3 regions of the Kitasatospora sp. NBC_00039 genome follow, and region 3 is predicted to be linked to each of the others. Evidence: riboswitches for the same ligand, from Rfam matches in the RefSeq annotation. Region 3 holds a riboswitch; each other region holds the start of a gene.
The links. A riboswitch is a leader RNA that binds a small molecule or an ion and turns the genes downstream of it on or off. The one in region 3 is predicted to bind cobalamin.

Region 1 (6,660 bases), 5.8 Mb from region 3:
TCAACGGCGCGATCATCATCGTCGCGCTGATCATCTCCCGCTTCGCCTCGGGCGAGAAGCAGGAGTGACTGGTCCGACAGCCTGAGAGCCGCCGAAGCGGCGCGGCCGGCCCACCGGGGACCGGTCGCGCCGCTTCGGCCTCCCCTTCCCCGCCTCCGGCCCCCACTCCCCCCGACCACCACTCCCATTACGGCACGCAGGAGGCGAACACCCATGGCGGTGACCGACCGGGCCATCGAGAAGATCAAGGAAATGATCGTCTCCGGCGCCCTGCCACCCGGCGCGAGACTCCCCAACGAGGCCGATCTCGCCGAACAGCTCGGGCTGTCGCGCAACTCCCTGCGCGAGGCCGTCCGGGCGCTCACCGCGATGCGGATCCTCGTCCCCAGGCAGGGCGACGGCACCTACGTCTCCGGCCTGGAACCCCACCTCCTGCTGGAAGCCATGGCCTTCACCGCCGACGTCTCCCACGGGCACACGGCCCGCCAACTCCTGGAGGTGCGGCGCCTGCTGGAGCCGCAGGCCACCGCCCTCGCGGCCGGCCTGCTCACCGACGAACGCCTGCGGACGCTGCGGGCCGTCCTCGACCGGAGCGCCGCGGCCGCCGGCATCGAGGAGTTCATCGAGCTGGACATCGAGTTCCACCGCACCATCGCCGATGCCGTCGGCAACCCCGTGCTGTCCACCCTGCTCGGCATCCTCTCCACCCACACCCAGCGGCTGCGCATCGTGCGCGGTACGCACGACACCCCCGCCTGCGCACAGGCCCAGCGCGAGCACGAGGCCATCTGGCGGGCCCTGGCCAACCGCGATGCCGTCCTGGCCGCCAGTGCCAGCACCGTGCACGTCGCCGCCGTCGAGGACTGGCTGGCCACCGGCACCGACCCCCTGGCGCTCGGCACCATCGCCTGACGGCGACCGCCGGCTCCCGCACATCCCGTTCCCATCTCCCTCGGTACGCACGACCCCACCACTCAGAACGGTCTGACACATGAAGAGCCGCACCACCCGGACCACCTGCGCCGGCTGCATCGCCGTGTTGCTCGCCGGCTGCCTCACCGCCTGCGGGGGCACGGATGACCCCGGCAACTCCCGCCCGCAGATCGCCATCGACATCCCCCGCGCCGACTCCGACTTCTGGAAGGCGTACGCGAAGTACCTCCAGCAGGAGATCAACGACCAGCAGCTGAGTGTCCTGCCCCCGACCCATTCGGACGGCGACGAGGCGACGTTCGCCGCCAACGTCCACTCACTGGCCGGCCGGCATCCCAAGTCCATCGTCATGGCGCCGCAGAACACCATGACCACCGATACGACACTCTCCGAGCTGTTCCGTGCCAACATCCACGCGATCAGCGTGGACACCGAACCGGAGCACGGCACCGTCTACATGGTGGTCCGCACCGACAACCGCTCGTACGGCACCAAGGCCTGCGAGTTCCTCGGCAAGCAGCTCGGCGGCAAGGGCAAGGTGGCCGAACTCCAGGGCGCGCTGACCTCCATCAACGGATACGAACGCTCCGAGGGGTTCGCCGCCTGCATGAAGCGCAACTTCCCCGGCATCCAGGTGATCGCGCTGGCCACCGACTGGAAGGCCGACGTCGCCTCCGAGAAGCTCCAGGCCACCCTCGCCGCCAACCGGGACCTGAACGGCATCTACATGCAGGCCGGCGGCGTCTTCCTGCAGCCCACCCTCGCCCTGCTCCAGCAGAAGGGCCTGCTCAAGCCCGCCGGCCAGCCCGGCCACATCGCCATCGTCTCCAACGACGGCATCCCCGCCGAGCTCAACGCGATCCGCAAGGGCGACATCGACGCGACCGTCTCCCAGCCCGCCGACCTCTATGCCAAATACGCCCTCTACTACGCCAAGGCCGCCGCGGAAGGCAAGACCTTCCAGCCCGGGCCCACCGACCACCGGTCGACCATCATCCAGCTGCCCAACGGCATGGAGGACCAGCTCCCCTCGGCCCTGGTCACCAAGGAGAACGTGGACGACCCGTCGCTCTGGGCCAACCACGCCACGGGCTGACCGGGGCGGGCCTCGGGACCGGGTCTCCCGGACGGTCGTCGGTCCGCAGGAGGCCCCGCGCCGCGTCGGGGCCGGCCGCCTCACGCGGCGGCGACGGCGCCGATCGACCGCTCGGCGGCAGCCGCCGCGGCCACCCCGGGAAGTGCCGGCGGGGCGGCCCGAAACGAGCCGGCTGCCGAGTCCCGTCCGCACGGCTCCGCCCCGAGCCGTGCCCCGAGCAGCGATCTAGCATGAAGAGCAAGGTGCATCTCCGGGCCCGCGCGCAGCGGCAGGGAGGCCGACATGGCGTTCCACACGACCGGTTTCGAGCAGGCGGACGACTACCGCTACCTGCCGATCTCCGAACACGGCCTGATCGGCGATCTTCGTACGACCGCCCTGGTCGGCACGAACGGCACCATCGACTGGTACTGCTGCCCGCGCTTCGATGCGCCCAGCGTCTTCGGGGCCATCCTCGACGCCGACCGGGGCGGGTCGTTCGAGTTGGCCGCCGAGGTCCCGACCCGCACCCGGCAGTTCTACTTCCCTGACACGAACGTGCTGATCACCCGGTTCTTCGCCGCCGACGGGGTGGCGGAGATCCAGGACTTCATGCCGGTGGTCGACGACTCGCGCGAGGCGGCCCGGCACCGGCTGATCCGGCGGGTGCTCTGCGTCCGCGGAGCCCTCCCGTTCAGGGCGCGCATCGCCCCACGCTTCGGCTACGGCGCCGAAGCGCACACCACGCACCTCGAAGGTCATGCGGCGGTGTTCCGCTCCCCGTCACTGACGCTCGCGCTCACCGCCACCGCACCGCTGGAGAGCGACGGCCCGGATGTCCGGTCGCACTTCAAGCTCGTCGAGGGCGAGTCCCACGTGTTCGCCCTCGACCAGATCGGCGACGGCGTCCCGGCCCGGTCGTGTCCGCGGGCCGAGGCGCAGGAGCAGGCCGAGGCGACCGTCCGGTACTGGCGCCGCTGGCTGGCCGGGTCGCGCTACCACGGGCGCTGGCGGGAGATGGTGAACCGCTCCGCGCTGGTGCTGAAGCTGCTCACCTACGCGCCGACCGGTGCGATCGTCGCCGCACCGACCACCAGCCTGCCCGAGCAGATCGGCGGCGGGCGCAACTGGGACTACCGGTACGTCTGGGTCCGGGACGCCGCCTTCTGCGTCTACGCCATGCTGCGCCTGGGGTTCACCTCGGAGGCCGAGGCGTTCATGGGGTTCCTCGACGAGCGCGGCATCCTGCGCGGCACCGGTGCGACCGGCCCGTTGCAGATCATGTACGGCATCGACGGGCGCAGTGAGCTGCCCGAGTACGAGCTGTCGCACCTGGAGGGCTACCTCGGCTCCGCACCGGTCCGGGTCGGCAACGCCGCCACCGGCCAGCTCCAGCTGGACATCTACGGAGCCCTGATCGACTCCGTCTACCTGTACGACAAGTGGGGGCAGCCGATCAGCAGCGACCGCTGGGACGAGGTCGGCGCGGTGGCGGACTGGCTCTGCGAGCACTGGGACCAGCCCGACGAGGGAATCTGGGAGACCCGCGCGGGCCGCAGGGACTTCGTGTACTCGCGGCTGATGTGCTGGGTGGCGCTGGAGCGGGCGATGCGGATGGCGAACCGCCGCGGCCTGCCGGCCGACCTGCCCCGCTGGCGGCAGGCCCGGGACGCGATCTACCGGCAGATCATGCAGCGCGGCTGGTCGACCCGGCGGGGCGCGTTCGTCCAGGCGCTGGACGACGGTGAGCTGGACGCCTCGCTGCTGATGATGCCGATGGCCAAGTTCGTCTCGCCCACCGACCCCAAGTGGCTCTCCACCCTGGACGCCCTCACCACGGACCTGGTCTCCGATTCGCTGGTCTACCGCTACAACCCGGCCACCAGCCCGGACGGCCTGCACGGCCCCGAGGGCACCTTCTCGATCTGCTCCTTCTGGTACGTGGAGTCGCTGGCCCGCGCCGGCCGGCTGGAGGAGGCCAGGCTCGCCTTCGAGAAGATGCTCACCTACGCCAACCACCTCGGTCTGTTCGCGGAGGAGATCGGCCCGACCGGCGAACAGCTCGGCAACTTCCCCCAGGCCTTCACCCACCTCTCACTGATCAGCGCCGCCTTCAACCTCGACCGCGCGCTGGGCTGACGCGGCGCCGCTGTGATGCCGCTCGTCGCCGCCCGGACGGCGGTGCCCGGCGCGCTACGGCGGGTCGACGGCCGGGGGCGGCCGGGCGACGGCCGGTCGACGGCCGGGACGGCGGTATCGCCGAGCGCGCTCGGCCGGCGAGCCGGGACGGCCCCGGCCCGGCGGGGCGGTCTGTTCCGCCCGGACCGCTCGCCACCGTCCACCGTCAGCGTCCGGGGCCTCTCGGCCTCGGGCACGGTGATGTCCGTTCGGACTCAGGCGGACGCCGTTCCGGCCGGCTGTGCGGCGCCGGCCGCCTCCGCCGGGGCGGCGGAGGCGTCCGGTCCCTCGTGGCGCGCGGTCGGCTCGAAGCGCACGGTCGGCTCGAAGTTGGCGCGGCGGGCCGCGCGGCGGAAGACGGTGAGGACGGCGGGGCCGACGACGAGGACGGCGACGCCGGTGGTGACCGCCCGGCCGGTGTCCCAGCCGAGCGAGGTGGCCAGGTCGAACAGCAGGTAGCGGTGCCACTGCTCGGTGAACGGCAGGCCGGGCAGGTAGGCGATCGAGCTGTTCGGGTCGGTCGAGAAGGCCAGAAGGACAGGTTGAGCAGGAAGCCGAAGAGGTACCCGGAGCCCGCCCCGTACAGGGCCAGCGTCGGCACCTCCCACCGGCGCGGGAGCCCGGGCAGCAGCCCGGCGCATGCCGACGAAGGCGCAGCCGAACATCTGGTAGGGCATCCAGGGGCCGACGCCGCCGGTGAGGAGGGCGGAGGCGAACAGGGAGGTGCAGCCGAGCGTGAAGCCGAAGCCCGGGCCGAAGACCCGGCCGGTGGACGCAGGGGCCCGGAGAGCGTCGGCACAGCGCCGGGCAGCCCTCGGAGCTCCGGCCCGCAGACCACGACGGGAGGAGGGGACACACCTCCGCCGACGGGTACTCGGGCTCGCCTCCGACAGCCGTCGGCGGCCTACCGTTGCGGGTCAGCGCCGGAATTCGACCGGACTTCCCCCAGCGGCGGAGTCAGAACATGACGGCCCATCATGGCGAGGCGCGGAAGACCGGGTCAAGGGATCGTGGGTCACATCACGGCATCCCCCCGGCCCGGGCCGAGTCACCGGTGCGACCGAGATCACGCAGCCGGTCACCTGGCCTCCCCTTGTCCTCTGACTTCCTTTCACACCACGGACTTCTCCGTGGTCACGACGGAGATCCACCAGAATCTCGGACTGCCCGAATCAGGTTGAGGCCGCGGTCGGCGGCCCGTGCGGACCGGCCGCCGGCCGACCGCCGGGGGTGGGACAGGGCGCCCGGCCCCTGTCCCACCCCCGGCCCCGCGCGGAGCGTCAGCCGGCCAGCTCGCCCCGCAGGCGGCGGGCGGCGCCCACCAGGCTCTCCAGCGAGGCGCGGGTCTCGGCCCAGCCGCGGGTCTTCAGGCCGCAGTCGGGGTTGACCCAGAGCCGCTCGGCCGGGATCGCCGCGAGCCCGGCCCACAGCAGTGAGACGGCCTCGTCGGTGCTCGGCACCCGCGGCGAGTGGATGTCCCACACACCCGGGCCGACCTCGCGCGGGTAGCCGGCGCCCGCCAGCTCACCGGCGACCTGCATGTGCGAGCGGGCCGCCTCCAGCGAGATCACGTCGGCGTCCAACTCGTCGATGGCGCGCAGGATGTCACCGAACTCGGCGTAGCACATGTGGGTGTGGATCTGGGTGTCGGCGCGCACCCCGGAGGTGGCGAGCCGGAAGGCGACGGTGGCCCAGTCCGGGTGGGCCGGGCGGTCGGCGGCCCGAAGCGGCAGGGTCTCGCGCAGGGCCGGCTCGTCGACCTGGACGACCGCGGCGCCGGCGGCCGTCTCACCAGGCGGAACGGCTTTGGGTGCGCCGGGGCGGGAGCCGACCGGCCGGCAGCTCACAGGATGATGACGATTGAACAAGCGGCGCCACCCAGGTGAGTAAGGGCGCCCTTATTTAGGCTAGCCTCACCTCATGCATCACGTCCTGTCGGCCGCGACCACGGCCGGATACACCATGCCCCAGGTCTGGCGGGTCCTCACCAAGGCCGGCTACTTCATCGGCCTCAGCGGAGCCATCGGCGCCACCGTCACGTACGCGACCACCGTGCGCCCCGCGCTGCGCGCCCCGCAAACCGCCGGCCAGGACGCCGAGGTCCTGCGAAGAAGATCGGCGACCTACCTCGCCTGGGCAGGGCTGGTGCTGCTGGCCGCCGGCTACTTCCAGCTCGCCGCCCGCCTCGCCCGCGCCGGCAAGGGCATGCCGTTCGGCGACGCCCTCGCCCCGGACCGGATCTGGGACTACCTCCACGCCCCGGCCGCCAAGGGCGCCTGGGTCGCCCAGGGCACCGTCCACCTCGTCCAGAACGCCGTCCTGGCCGTGACGGCCGCCGCCCTCATCGCCCTCTTCGTCCCGGCCGTCCGCCGCCACACGGACACCATCGCCCTCACCGCACTGCCACTCTCCCTGGCCGTCACCCTGATCGCCGCCGTGCCCGCCACCAAGCCCGCCGACCTGGACAAGTGGCT
Region 2 (6,660 bases), 4.3 Mb from region 3:
CGGCTCAGGCGCCGCCGCGGTGGACGCTGAAGGCCGAACGGCGGGCCGCGCGGGCCACGGCCGGGTCCGGGTGGACCCCGGAGACGGCGGTCAGCACCGAGGCCGCCCGGGGGTGCCCGGACTGCCGGGCGCGGGCGAACAGCCGGACCGGGTCACCGGCCGAGGCGCCCTCGACATGGCCCACCAGCAGCTCGGTCTCCCCGTGGTCCAGTACGGCCGCGGCGGTGTCCACCCAGAGCCAGGCGGCGTCCTCCGCCCCCAGCACGTCCGCCGGGGCCACGCCCTCGTCCGACTGCTCGGCCAGCCAGAGCAGCGCGTACGGGCGCAGCACCGGCTCGTCCACGGCGGCCCGCACGGCCTGCTCGGCGGTGGAACCGGCCACCCGCAGCGCCTCGAAGGCGAGGCCGCGCACCAGGGCGTCGTCACCCTGCGCGGCGTCCAGCAGCTCGGCCACGGCGCGGTCGGCCGGGCGGGCGGCCACCCAGGCGCGGAACTCGGCGCGGGCCGGGCCCGGCGAGTAGTCGGCGCAGGCGTTGAGCAGCTCGAAGGCGCTCTGCTCGATGTGGCCGGCGGCGGTCTGCGCGACGGTGCAGATCTCCTCCAGCTTGGCCCGCACCGCCCAGTGCCCCAGCGGGGACAGCTCGGCCGCCTCGTCCTTGCGGACCACCGCGCCGACGGCGGCCAGGCCGTCCAGCATCCAGTCCAGGACGGCGGCGACGTCGGCGGTGGCGGCCGGGGTGTCGATCTGCGGCTCGCGGCAGGTGCCGCGGACGGCCGAGACGGCGGACGCGGCGTGCGGCACGGGCGACAGGCCCAGCGCCCCGGTGCCGCCGCCGACCCGGCGCTCGTCCAGGCCGCGGCGCAGCAGCTCCAGCAGCTCGCTGTCGGCGACCGGGCCGGCCACCAGGTGCAGGAAGGAGAGCAGCTGCGGCGCCTGGTCGACGGCCTGCCCGGCGAGCACCGCGAAGACGCCGCGCAGGGCGGCCGGCGGCACCGGGGCGAGCAGTGTCCAGGCGTCGAACAACGCCGACCAGCCGCGGACCACGGCCTCGTCGTCGTACTCCCAGGCGTGCAGGCGCCAGCCGGGGGCTGCGCCGCCGTCCCGGGCCTCGACCAGGCCGACCAGCAGGGCCTGGCCCCACGCGTTGGCGGCGGCGCCGACCGTCATGGCCAGCGCGCGGCCGGCCGCGCGGGCGTCCTCGGGGAGCAGCTCGCCACGCTTGTCGACCTCGGCGAGCTCACCGGCCCAGCGGGCGATCCGGACGGCGTCGACCAGCATCCGCCGGGCCAGCGGCGCGAGCTCGGCGGGAGCGGGGAAGCCCTCGGGCACCGGGACCCGGCCACGGCCGGGAGCGGGTGCGGGGCCTCGTCGGCGGGGTACGCCGGGGCCGCCCGGCCGGGCGCCGGCGGGGTGGTGGGCCGTTCCGGGGAGACGGGTAACCGTCGCACCGGAACCGATCGTCGGCGGGAGCGGGGCATCACGGTCGCGCGGGTTCCGAGACGTCACGTCGTGCAGTCTTCCCCTTGTACCGGCCTTCTGTCACATCCGGTTCGCCACGGGCACCGGGAGGCGGGCGCGGGGGGGTCCACAAGATCGGGCAACAGAGGCCAAACCGCCTGGCCGGATCTGTGTGGCGTGGGCACGTCATGCAAGCGCCGTGACGGGCGGGAGGAGGAAGAAAAGGGGGCGAGGAGGCCACGGAGACGGCCGGTGAAGGCGGCACGGCGCCCCGGCGGCCCAGCTCGGCCGCCGGGGCGCCGCCGGGGGCGCCACCAGGGATCAGAGGAGCGGCGTGAGCCAGCGGCGGAGGTGCTCCTCGTAGCGGGCCGGGTCGGCGTTCCAGAGGGCCGCGTGGTCGCCGCCGGGGACGGGCTGGAGTCCGACCACGTCGGAGCGGCGGCCGGCGAGCCGGGCGGCGGCCTGCCAGGGCGCCACCGGATCGTCCGGGCCGTGCAGGACGAGGGTGGGCACCCGCAGGTCGGTACCGTCCGCGATTCGCGCGAAGTCGGCCAGGTCGACGCCGGTGCGGCCCTCTGCCGCGAGGGCGCCCAGCTCGGCGGCGGCGCCGCGGAAGCCGGCCCGGGCGGCGCCCCGGCGGGCGGTGGCGGGCAGGTCGAGGACGGGCGAGTCCAGGATCAGGCCGCTGATCGAGGAGGCCCAGGCGGACCGGGCGGCGGTCTGCAGGGCGATGGTGGCGCCGACCGACCAGCCGTAGAGGATGATCCGCCCGGCGCCACTGTCCAGGGCGAGCCGCACGGCCGCCTCGACGTCCCGCCACTCGGTCTCGCCGAAGTGGCCGAGGCCGTCCGGGGAGGCGGGCGCGCCCGCGTCCCCGCGGTAGGTGACGGCCAGGGCGGGCAGACCGAGCCGGTCCAGCAGCGGAAGCACCGGGAGGGTCTGCTGCCGGTCGGCGCCGGCGCCGTGGATCAGCACGACCCAGGTGCCGCGCCTGCCGTCGACGTACCAGGCCGGGAAGGCGCCCAGCTCGCCCGCCGCGGTGGTCTCGGTGAACGGCAGGCCGAGGGCGCCGGTCGGGTCGCCGAGGTGGACGCGGGGGGTGAAGCGGACCGCGGTGCCGGGCGTCAGGGTGCCGCGGTCCGCGCGGGCCAGCCGCCGGGTGACGCCCCGCTCGTCGCTGTGCAGGATCTCGTCGACCACGGCGTGCCCGTTGTCGCCCCACTCGACGGCCCAGCGGCCAGGGCGGGTGCTCTCCGGGCTGCGGGTGAAGGTGACGCGCCCGGGGGCGAGGGCCTGGACCAGGACGGGGCCGGCGGCCCGCCCCCGGGCCTCCGACGGGCGGACCATTCGCTCGGAGGCCCTTCGGCCGATGACCAGCACGACGGCCCCGGCACCGACGGCGGCGGCCGCCACGGCGGCTGCGGTTCCCCAACGCATATCGCTCCCCGCTCTGTTGGTCGTGGACTGGGCACTGTACCCACCAGTCCACTCGCGGGGGCGGCGCCCGGCCACCGGGCACGGCCGTCCGGGTCATGCCGGGCCCGTGCCGGGACGGCGCTCGCATGCGCGGGCGGGACCGCGTGCGCATGCGCGGGCGAGAGAGCCCCTCAGACCGGGATCTCGGTCCCCAGCCGCCCGAGCAGCTCCCAGAACCGCTCGCCGAGCGGCTGCTCCGGCTGCTCGCTCCGCGCCACCGGAACCGGGGGGCCCCAGCTGCCGGCGCCCCAGTGGGAGGAAACCTGGTTCTCGTTCTGCAGCACCGTCAGCACGGCGGCGAGGTCGCCCTCGTGCACCGGCACGATCCGGCCGATCGCCCTGACGTGCGCCTGCCAGCGGCCGTCCACGCACTGCCGCAGCCGCTGGTCGAGCTCCTCCCGACGGCCCGTCACGGCGACCAGTTCGCGCAGGGTCAGGCCGAGCACCCGGGCGAGTGCGTACGTCTGCTCCTGGTCGCCGTCCCAGACGCCGGTGGCCTCGGCCCGCCGGTAGTGGTGCAGGGCCATGCCGATCCTGCGGGCCGCGTGCTCCTGGTTGAGCTCGCGGGCGACCCGGAAGTCCCTCAGCCCGGCCGGGAGGACCCCCATCAGCTGGGCGGGCGGGCACCAGAGGGCGCGGGCCAGCGCGATGAACTCCTCCTCGGTCGGGCGCAGCTCGCCGCTCTCCCAGCCGAGCACATGGGCGGGCAGCAGCCGCACCCCGTGCGCGGCCATGCCCTCGGCCACCCGCTCGGGGGTCAGGCCGAGGCCGGCGCGATGCGCGCGGGCGGCCGCGGGCGAGAAGGGCACCGGGGGCACGGCGGGGGGCTGTCTTCGTCGCATGGCCCGACGGTAGGGGTCGGCGGTCGGACCGCCCCAGCCGCCGAACGCACGAAGCGCGACTGTAGGGGCCTACAGGCCGCTGGACGATCGCACAGGCTGTCATGCCCCTGCGGGGGGTGGCGATCGGAGGTAGCGACGGGGACGGGAACGGGGCGGGAAACGGGGAGACCGTGTGACCAAACCCTCCGTGACCTTGGTTGACTCGCGGTTCGGCCCCGTGATGGGATCCTTCAGCCAATACGGAGGCATGCAGAGGAAGCCGGTGAGAGTCCGGCGCGGTCCCGCCACTGTCACCGGGGAGCACGTCCGGACGATGCCACGGCGGGCCGTCAGAAGCCGCTGGAAGGCCCGGAAGTGCGTTCGACCCGGAAGCCAGGAGACTCTCGCCCCCGGTACGTCGATCCAGGGCGCGGACCCTGAGTGAGGACATGCACGCCATGCAGGCTGCCCCGCCCCTCCGAGCCCTCTGCTGTCCGCCGTGCGCCCGCTGACCCGCGCCGCCGCCTTCGCGCTGGGCGCCGTCGCGGGGTATCTCGCCGACGCCCGGTTCGCCGACCCGCGCCGCGGCCACCCGGTGGCCGTCTTCGGCAGCGCGGCCGGCCGGCTGGAGAAGCGGCTCTGGCGCGACCACCGGGCCGCCGGCGCCGCCTACACCGCGCTCTGCGTGGGCACCGTCGCCGCCGGCGCGGTGGCCGCCGAGCGCGTCCTCGGCCGCCGGCCGCTGGGCCGGGCCGCACTGGCCGCCGCCGCGACCTGGACGGTGCTCGGCGGCACCTCGCTGACCCGTGAGGCCCGGACCATCGGCCGCTCGCTGGCCGCGGGCGATCTGACGGCGGCCCGCGCGCGGCTGCCGCACCTGTGCGGGCGCGACCCGAGTGCGCTGGACGGACAGCAGATCGCCCGCGCGGTGGTCGAGTCGGTCGCCGAGAACACCGCCGACGCCGTGGTGAACGCGCTGGTCTGGGGCACGGTCGCGGGCACGCCCGGGCTGCTGGCGTTCCGGGCCGTCAACACCCTGGACGCGATGGTCGGCCACCGTTCGCCGCGGCACGCCCGGTTCGGCTGGGCCTCGGCGCGGCTGGACGACGTGGCGGGCTGGCCGGGCGCCCGGCTGACCGCCCTGCTCACGGTGGCCGCCGCGCCCGAGCCCCGGACCGCCTGGCGGGTCTGGCGGCGGGACGGCTCCGCGCACCCGAGCCCCAACGCGGGCCAGGCCGAGTCGGCCTTCGCCGGAGCGGTCGGCGTCCGGCTCGGGGGCACCCTGCGCTACGGCGAGCGCATCGAGCACCGGCCGGTGCTGGGCGAGGAGCTGCGGCCGGTGACGGTGGACGACATCGAGCGCGCCTGCCGGCTCTCCCGCAGGGTGGGCGCGCTGGCACTGGGTACGACCGTGGCCGGGCACCTGGTGATCCGGGCTTTCACGAGAAGGAGGGGGAACGCATGAGCAACGCGCTTCTGGTCGCCGGAACGACCTCGGACGCGGGCAAGAGCGTGGTCACCGCGGGCATCTGCCGCTGGCTGGCCCGGCAGGGTGTCGCCGTGGCGCCGTTCAAGGCGCAGAACATGTCGCTGAACTCCTTCGTCACCGCCGACGGCGCCGAGATCGGCCGCGCCCAGGCGATGCAGGCCCAGGCGGCCAAGGTGGAGCCCGAGGCGGCGATGAACCCGGTGCTCCTCAAGCCGGGCGCGGACGGCCGCAGCCAGGTGGTGCTGCTCGGCCGCCCGGTCGCCGAGGTGGGCGCGCTGGACTACCGCGAACGCAAGCCCGTCCTGCTGGAGCGCGCCCTGGAGTGCCTGGCCGACCTGCGCCGCCGCTACGACGTGGTGGTCTGCGAGGGCGCCGGCTCGCCCGCCGAGATCAACCTGCGGGACCGCGACATCGCCAACATGGGCCTGGCCACCGCCGCCGGGCTGCCGGTCGTGGTGGTCGGCGACATCGACCGCGGCGGCGTGTTCGCCGCGATGTACGGGACGCTGGCGCTGCTCTCGGCCGAGGACCAGCGGCACGTGGCCGGCTGGTTCGTCAACAAGTTCCGGGGCGACGCGCGGCTGCTCGCGCCCGGCCTGGAGATGCTGCGCGAGCTGACCGGCCGCCCGGTGCTGGGCACCCTGCCGATGCTGCCGGACCTCTGGCTGGACGCCGAGGACTCGCTCGACCTGTCGACCGTGGTCGACCGGACCGCCGGCCGCGGGCCGCTCGGCGCGGACGTGCTGCGGGTGGCCGTGGTGCGCTTCCCCCGGCTCTCCAACTTCACCGACCTGGACGCGCTGGCCCAGGAGCCGGGCGTCCTGGTCCGCTGGGCCGCCCGGCCCGAGGAGCTGGCCGACGCCGACCTGGTCGTGCTGCCCGGCACCCGCGCCACCGTCGCCGACCTGGCCTGGCTGCGCGAGCGCGGCCTGGAGCCGGCGCTCAAGGCGCGGGCGGCGGCCGGGCTGCCGGTCCTCGGGGTCTGCGGCGGCTACCAGATGCTGGCGCGCACCATCGTGGACGAGGTCGAGTCCAAGTCCGGCGCCGTCGACGGCCTCGGGCTGCTGCCCACGCGCGTCCGCTTCGGCGCCGAGAAGGTGCTCGGCCGGCCGGCCGGTGAGGCGTACGGGCAGCGGGTCGAGGGGTACGAGATCCACCACGGGGTGGTGTCCGTCGAGGGCGGCACACCGTTCCTGGACGGCTGCCGGGTGGGGGCGGTCTGGGGCACGACGTGGCACGGTGCGCTGGAGAACGACGGGTTCCGGCGCGAACTGCTGCGCGAGGTGGCCGGGTTGTCGGGCCGGGCGTTCGTGCCCGCGCCGGACGTCTCGTTCGCCGAGGCGAGAGAGGCCCGGCTCGACCGGCTGGGCGACCTGATCGAGGAGCACGCGGACACCGACGCGCTGTGGAAGCTG
Region 3 (6,660 bases):
GGCTCGACCGTGGTCTGGTCGTAGGTGTCCGTGTCCATGAACACGAAGTTCTCGCCGTCCTTGTACGAGAACTGCATGCCGCGCTTGTCGACGTTGGCGGTCTCGACCTTGGTGCCGGCGTTGAAGGTCTTGTCGACGACCTTGCCCGTCAGGACCTCCTTGAGCTTGGTCCGCACGAAGGCCGGGCCCTTGCCGGGCTTGACGTGCTGGAACTCGACGACGGACCAGAGCTTGCCGCCCTCCAGCTTGAGGACCATGCCGTTCTTGAGATCGTTCGTGGAAGCCACGGGCGCACTTACTCCTGGATATAGCTGTCAAGGAACCAAGGGGTGCGTCCTGCCGCCTGCGGCAGCCTCCCGGGCAGCCGCGGGTCACAGGGCGAGGAGCTCCTTGGTGGTGATGGTGAGCAGCTCGGGTCCGCCCTCTTCGAGGGGGCGCACGACGAGCGTGTCCTCGATCCGGACCCCGCCCTTGCCAGGGAGGTGGACCCCCGGGCCGACGGTGACCGGTACGCGGCTGTCCAGTTTACCCATGTCCGACGGACCGAGGCGCGGCGCCTCCCGGATCTCCAGCCCGATACCGTGGCCGACCGGGTGCGGCGAGCTCTCGGTGTGCCCGGCCGCCTGGAGGATCTCCCGCGCCGCCTGGTCGGGTACGTACTGCTCGACCCCGGGCCCGAGCGCCTCCCGCCCGGCCCGCTGCGCCCGGAAGACCAGCCGGTGCAGCTCGACCTGCCAGGGCGCGGGGGCGGCACCGATCACGAAGGTCCGCGCCGTGGAGACCCCGTACCCCCGGTACTGCGCGCCGAGCACCACGGTGAGGAAGTCGCCCTCCTCCACCCGCCGGTCGGTCGGCTGGTGCGCCTGCTGGCCCGAGTGGCTGCCGGTGCCGACCGAGACCGGGAAGGCCGCCCGGTCCGCGCCGTGGTCGATCATCCGGCGCTCCAGCTCCATCGCCAGATGCCGCTCGGTCCGGCCGACCAGGATCGACTCCAGCAGCTCGCCGAGCGCCTGGTCGGCGATCTCGGCCGCGATCCGCAGGTCGGCGATCTCGTGCTCGTCCTTGACCACCCGCAGCCGCTCGACCGCCTGCGCGAGATCCGCCAGCCGGACCCCCTCGGCCAGGCCCGCCACCGCCCGGTGCCGGCTCACGGTCAGATCGTGCTCCTCCACCGCGAGGTCCGACACCCGCAGCCGCGCCGCAGCCGCGGCGGCCGCCAGCGCGGTGTCCGCCCCCGCCGCCACGGGCACCTGGGTCACGTCCTCCGCGATCAGGTGCTCCCCGGTGTCGTCCGGCGGCAGGTCGTCCGGCAGCGCCAGCAGCACCCGCTCCCGGGTCAGCAGCAGCGTCGCCCCGCACGGCGGGCACCCGGTCAGGTACCGCACGTTCGCCGCCCGGGTGATCAGCGCCGCATCGGCCCCGGTCGCACTGCAGTGCTCCCTCAGCCGCTCCCGCCGGCCCGCGTACGCATCAGACATGCGTCGAGCCTACGGAGCCCCACCCCGATCCGCCCGCCGAGCACCCCCACCCGAGCACATGTCGCCCCGGGGGTCGGCAACGGGCCGCGGCGGGGGCCGGGAATGGGCAGGGGGGAAGCCGTGTTGGACCACATGAAAATGACTCCCATTGCGGAGTGCGGTTCGGGCCGACGCGAACCGCCCGAGAACCCACCAGGAGGACAGTCATGGCCCGCAGCGAACTTCGCCCGATCATCAAGCTCAGGTCCACGGCGGGGACGGGCTACACGTACGTGAGCCGCAAGAACCGCCGCAACGATCCGGACCGCATGGTGCTGCGCAAGTACGACCCGGCCGCCCGACAGCACGTCGACTTCCGCGAAGAGCGCTGACCCCGGACCCCGCCCGCACTCCCGAGAGGAGCCCCGCCATGAAGCCCGGCATCCACCCCGCCTACCGCCCGGTCGTCTTCCGCGACAAGGCCGGCGGCCTGGTGTTCCTGACCCGCTCGACCCTGACCCGCACGACCCCGGCCGGCGACCGGACGGTCGAGTGGGAGGACGGCAACGCCTACCCGGTGGTCGACGTCGAGATCTCCTCGGCGAGCCACCCGTTCCACACCGGCCAGTCCCGCGTGATGGACACCGCCGGCCGCGTCGAGCGGTTCCGCCGGCGGTACGGCGACCGGCACAGCTGAGCCCGTCCGCGCGAAACGCCGAAGCGGCGCCCGACCGACCCCCCTGAGGGCCGGTCGGGCGCCGCTTCACGTCCACGCTTCACGTCCACGGGCGGCTCAGCGCGGCGGCGGGACGGAGACCACCATGGTCAGCCGTACGGCGGCGGTCCCCGCGTTGCGGTAGGCGTGGGCGTAGGAGGCGTCGAAGGAGGCGGTGCTGCCGGCCGGCACCAGGTGCTCGCGCTCGCCGTGGACGAGGGTCAGCTCGCCCTCCTCGACCCGGATGATCTCCACCGTGCCCGCCGGGTGCGGCTCCGAGCCGTAGCCCTCGCCCGGCTCCAGCCGCCAGGCCCACAGTTCCAGCGGTCCGGGCGCCTCGACACCGTTGAGCAGTGTGCCGGTGCCACCGGACGGCCCGGTCCAGAGCGGGACGGCCTGGTCACCCGGGACGATCCGGACGCCCGCGCCCTCGTCGTAGTCGAGCAACCGGGCGATCGAGACGCCGAGCGCGTCGGCGAGCCGGACCACGGTGGCCACGCTCGGGTTGGTGCGGTCCTGCTCGATCTGGACGATCATGCCCCGGCTGACGCCGGAGCGGGCGGCGAGCGCGTCGAGAGTGTGGCCGCGCTCGGCGCGTACACGCTTGAGGTTCCGGGCGAGGGCCTGGGAGACGAGGTCGGGGTCGGGCACGCGGTCAGTCCAGTTCAGTATATTGATTCGAATAGTTCAGTTGAGTGGACTAAGCTGCCCACTCGGCAACGAGTCCATTCGACTGTACTGCGGGGTACATTGTGCTGTCCTACGTTCTGCGGGCCCTCCGGGTCGTCTCATGAGCGCCCTGCTTGCCCTCTCCGCCAGCCTGCTCTGGGGCCTGGCCGACTTCGGCGGCGGCGCGCTGACCCGCCGGCTGCCGGCGCTGGCCGTGGTGGTCGCCTCCCAGCTGACCGCCACCGTGCTGCTGCTCGCCGCCGTCCTGGCCACCGGCGGCTGGACGGACGTCTCCCCCGCCCTCTGGTACGCCGTCGCCGCCGGGGTGATCGGCCCGTTCGCCATGCTCGCCTTCTACCGGGCGCTCGCGCTCGGCCCGATGGGCGTGGTCTCGCCGCTGGCCACCATAGGCGTGGCGGTACCGGTCGGCGTCGGTCTGGCGTTGGGCGAGCGCCCCGGGCTCGGCCAGGCCGCCGGGATCGCGGTCGCCGTGGTCGGCGTCGTGCTGGCCGGCGGGCCGGAGCGGGGCGGACCGGCCGCTGCCCGGCGGGTGCTGGCGCTCACCCTCGCCGCCGCCTTCGGCTTCGGCGCGGTGATGGCCCTGATCGCGCACGCCTCCGCCGGCGGTGGGCTGCTGCTGGTGCTCTGCGTCCAGCGGCTCTGCAACGTCGCCGTCGGCGGCGGTGCGCTGCTGCTCAGCCTGCGCGGCAGCAAGGGCGGGGGCCGCAGCGGAGGCGGGCGCGACAGCGAAGGCGGGCGCGGCGGCCGGCTCCTGCCCGGCCTGCGGGACAGGCTCCCCGCGCTCACCGCGGTCGGCGTGGCCGACGTCGCCGCCAACGGCACGTACGCGATGGCCTCGCACAGCGGCTCGGCCGCGGTGGCCGCCGTGCTGGCCTCGCTCTATCCGGTGGTCACCGCGCTGATGGCCCGCGGGGTGCTGAAGGAGCGGCTGCGTCCCGTCCAGGTGGTCGGCGCCGGGCTCGCCGTGGCCGGGACACTCCTGCTCGCGGCGGCCTGACGGCCGCCGGCTGGTTCACGGGCTACTTCGCCGCCTCCGAGGCGGCCGGCTCCGCGCCCGGCGTCACCACCTGGGGGCTCCAGCGCTGCTCGACCCCCGCGACCCGCCAGTAGGCGATCGCCGCCGCCCAGACCACCACGAACAGCCCGACGATCGCGTAGCCGACGTTGTCCAGCGAGATGTCCGCGATCCAGCCGCTGACCGGGTCGGTGAGGTCCAGCTTCTCGTGCAGGACCCCGACCAGCTCGATGGTGCCGATGATGAACGCCACCGCGATCGACAGCCCGGTGATGGTCAGGTTGTAGTACACCTTGCGCACCGGGTTGGAGAACGCCCACTGGTACGCGAAGTTCATGAACGTCCCGTCCAGCGTGTCGAACAGGCTCATCCCCGCCGCGAACAGCAGCGGCAGGCAGACGATCGCGTACCAGGGCAGCCCGGAGGCCGCGCCCGAGCCGGCCATCACCATCAGGGTCACCTCGGTCGCGGTGTCGAAGCCGAGGCCGAGCACCATGCCGACCGGGAACATCTGGCCCGGCCGGGTGATCGAGCGGGTCGCCCGGTTCAGCACCCGGGCCAGGAAGCCACGCGAGTTGAGGTGCTCCTCCAGCTCGGCTTCGTCGAACTGCCCGGCGCGCATCGAGCGGAACACCTTCAGGATGCCGAACAGGGCGGCCAGGTTGAGCGCGCCGATCAGGTAGAGGAAGGCGCCGGAGGCGGAGGTGCCGACCACGCCGAGCCACTGGTGGGTGGCCGACTCGTCGTCCATCAGCGTGTTGGCCAGCTGCGCGCCGCCCGCCACCAGGGCGGCCATGATGACCACCATCGAGGAGTGGCCGAGGGCGAACCAGAAACCCACCGAGACCGGGCGCTTGCCGTCCGCCATCAGCTTGCGGGTGGTGTTGTCGATCACCGCGATGTGGTCGGCGTCGAAGGCGTGCCGCATCCCGAGGGTGTACGCGGTGATGCCCAGGCCCACCCCGAAGACCTGGGTGCCGACCTCGTACTTCTCCGGGGCGACCAGGAATATGAGCGTCCCGAACGCCACCACGTGCATGGCCAGGATCACACCGATCAACCCGGCCGTGCGGACGGTGTCCTCCCGCCTCCAGCGGAAAGTGGGCAGGACGGACGGCGCCGCCGGAGCAGCGGCGGTTTCGGGCACGGTCATCTGCGGATCACGCTCCAGCACCTCGTGGAAAGTCGTTCGTGAGATGCCGTGGCCGGTCTCCTGGCTGACGGGGCTTCCGTACCCGCCTTCCCAGGCGCGCGAGGCGCCCAGTGGCGTCGTGGGTACGGACGACTCCCCCGATCACAGTGGCGAGGGCCGCTCCGGACTTGAACCCCTGAGGGTTCGTCACCGGTCTTCCCGAGCACCACGGCGGGCAACACGGTAGGGCTCCCCGCATCACCCTTGCAAGGCTGCGCACCTGCGCAGGTGTCCAGGATCACAGGCCGGGGCCTGCGAGAATGTCCGCATGCATCTCGTACCGGCCGACCGCGCGGGTCAGCGCACCATCGACGGGCACCGGGTCTGCGAGGCCATCGCCGCCATCGGCGACACCGCGCACGTCCGGTCCTGGGCCGAGCGGTTCTCACTGCTCGCCGACCCGGGGCGGCTCTCCCTGCTGCTCGCCCTGCACCGCGCCGGTCCGCTCGCCGTCACCGACCTCGCCGTCGCCACCGGTATGCGCGACCCCGCCGTCTCACAGGCGCTGCGACTGCTCCGCACGGCCGGCGTGGTCACCGGAGACAAGGACGGACGCGTGGTGCGCTACCGGCTCGTGGATGATGCCATGCGCCCCCTGCTGGACGAATGCGCCGCCGCCGAGCACCACGAGCCGGCGCCCGACACCCCCGACGGCTCCGCGACCGACCGGCACGGGCCCACCGCCGCGGCCGGCTGACCCACCCGTCGCGGCTGACCCACCTGTCGGCCGACCCGCCCGGAAACCACCCCGGGCGAGGCCACCGGCCGCTCCGGGTGTGTCCGGCCGGCGGGGGCTCCTGAGCCGGCATCAACCGTTCCGGGCGACCGGGGCCACCCCTCCCGCGACCGGGGTCACCCCTCCCGCACCAGCCGCTCGAAGCGGCGGAGCGAGCGCCGGGCCAGCGGGTCGGTGGCGGGCCGCAGGGCGCGGGTGACCAGGCCGGCGGCGGGGAGACGGAAGGCACCGAGGAAGGCGAACCGGGTGCCGTCCGGCTCGGGGCGGGCGGCCATGCCGCCGAGCAGGAAGCGGCTGCGCATCAGGCACCAGCCGGGCGTCAGCTCGACGTCGAAACGGGCCCGCAGCCGGCTGTGGCCCACCACCAGGGCCTCGGTGCGGCCGCCCGCCGGGCCCGCGGTGAGGCGGACGGAGCGGAGGTCCGGCAGCCAGCGCGGCAGCCCGTCCTCCAGGTCCGCCGCGACGGCCCAGACCTGGTCGAACGGCGCGTCGATCACCGTCTCGCGGACGTCGGCGCCAGGGGTGACGGCGGCGATGACGTGCAGTCGGCGCACCGGGTCGAAGGCCGCCACCGGCCAGGGGTTCTGCGCGCTCACTGCTGCCACGCCCTTCGGAAGCTGAGTCGGGCCCGGGAGAGCCGGGACTTCACGGTGCCGGCCGCCACGCCCAGCAGGTCGGCGGTGGACCCCTCGTCCAGGCCCTCCAGGTCTCGCAGTACCAGGACGGCACGGTGCTCGGGACTGAGCCGGGCGAGGACGTCCTCGATGTCGGTGGCCAGCTGCGGATCACCGGGGCGGGGCAGTTCGGAGAGGTCGGCCGGGACGCAGCGGGCGACCCGCTTCACATGCCGGACGG

Region 1: another riboswitch for cobalamin. It lies ahead of OG286_RS06165 (ECF transporter S component); the one in region 3 lies ahead of OG286_RS31500 (HoxN/HupN/NixA family nickel/cobalt transporter).
Region 2: another riboswitch for cobalamin. It lies ahead of OG286_RS12060 (cobalamin biosynthesis protein); the one in region 3 lies ahead of OG286_RS31500 (HoxN/HupN/NixA family nickel/cobalt transporter).

The regions. Positions count from the first base shown of each region.
Region 1 is NZ_CP108289.1:1,285,843-1,292,502, forward strand. It holds gene OG286_RS06145 (ABC transporter permease) at 1-68, shown strand, start outside; gene OG286_RS06150 (FadR/GntR family transcriptional regulator) at 214-912, shown strand; gene OG286_RS06155 (sugar ABC transporter substrate-binding protein) at 992-2,029, shown strand; gene OG286_RS06160 (glycoside hydrolase family 15 protein) at 2,312-4,147, shown strand; partial or broken gene OG286_RS06165 (ECF transporter S component) at 4,402-4,953, opposite strand; cobalamin riboswitch at 5,034-5,173, opposite strand; partial or broken gene OG286_RS06170 (5-methyltetrahydropteroyltriglutamate--homocysteine S-methyltransferase) at 5,467-5,970, opposite strand; gene OG286_RS06175 (CopD family protein) at 6,107-6,660, shown strand, end outside.
Region 2 is NZ_CP108289.1:2,703,883-2,710,542, forward strand. It holds gene OG286_RS12045 (hypothetical protein) at 5-1,330, opposite strand; gene OG286_RS12050 (alpha/beta hydrolase) at 1,781-2,896, opposite strand; gene OG286_RS12055 (helix-turn-helix domain-containing protein) at 3,067-3,777, opposite strand; cobalamin riboswitch at 4,029-4,160, shown strand; gene OG286_RS12060 (cobalamin biosynthesis protein) at 4,256-5,221, shown strand; gene OG286_RS12065 (cobyric acid synthase) at 5,218-6,660, shown strand, end outside.
Region 3 is NZ_CP108289.1:7,052,966-7,059,625, reverse strand. It holds gene efp (elongation factor P) at 1-287, opposite strand, end outside; gene OG286_RS31525 (M24 family metallopeptidase) at 372-1,478, opposite strand; gene rpmG (50S ribosomal protein L33) at 1,685-1,849, shown strand; gene OG286_RS31515 (type B 50S ribosomal protein L31) at 1,888-2,154, shown strand; gene OG286_RS31510 (helix-turn-helix domain-containing protein) at 2,251-2,823, opposite strand; gene OG286_RS31505 (EamA family transporter) at 2,963-3,859, shown strand; gene OG286_RS31500 (HoxN/HupN/NixA family nickel/cobalt transporter) at 3,882-5,030, opposite strand; cobalamin riboswitch at 5,063-5,255, opposite strand; gene OG286_RS31495 (ArsR/SmtB family transcription factor) at 5,338-5,766, shown strand; gene OG286_RS31490 (SRPBCC family protein) at 5,922-6,401, opposite strand; gene OG286_RS31485 (RNA polymerase sigma factor) at 6,398-6,660, opposite strand, start outside.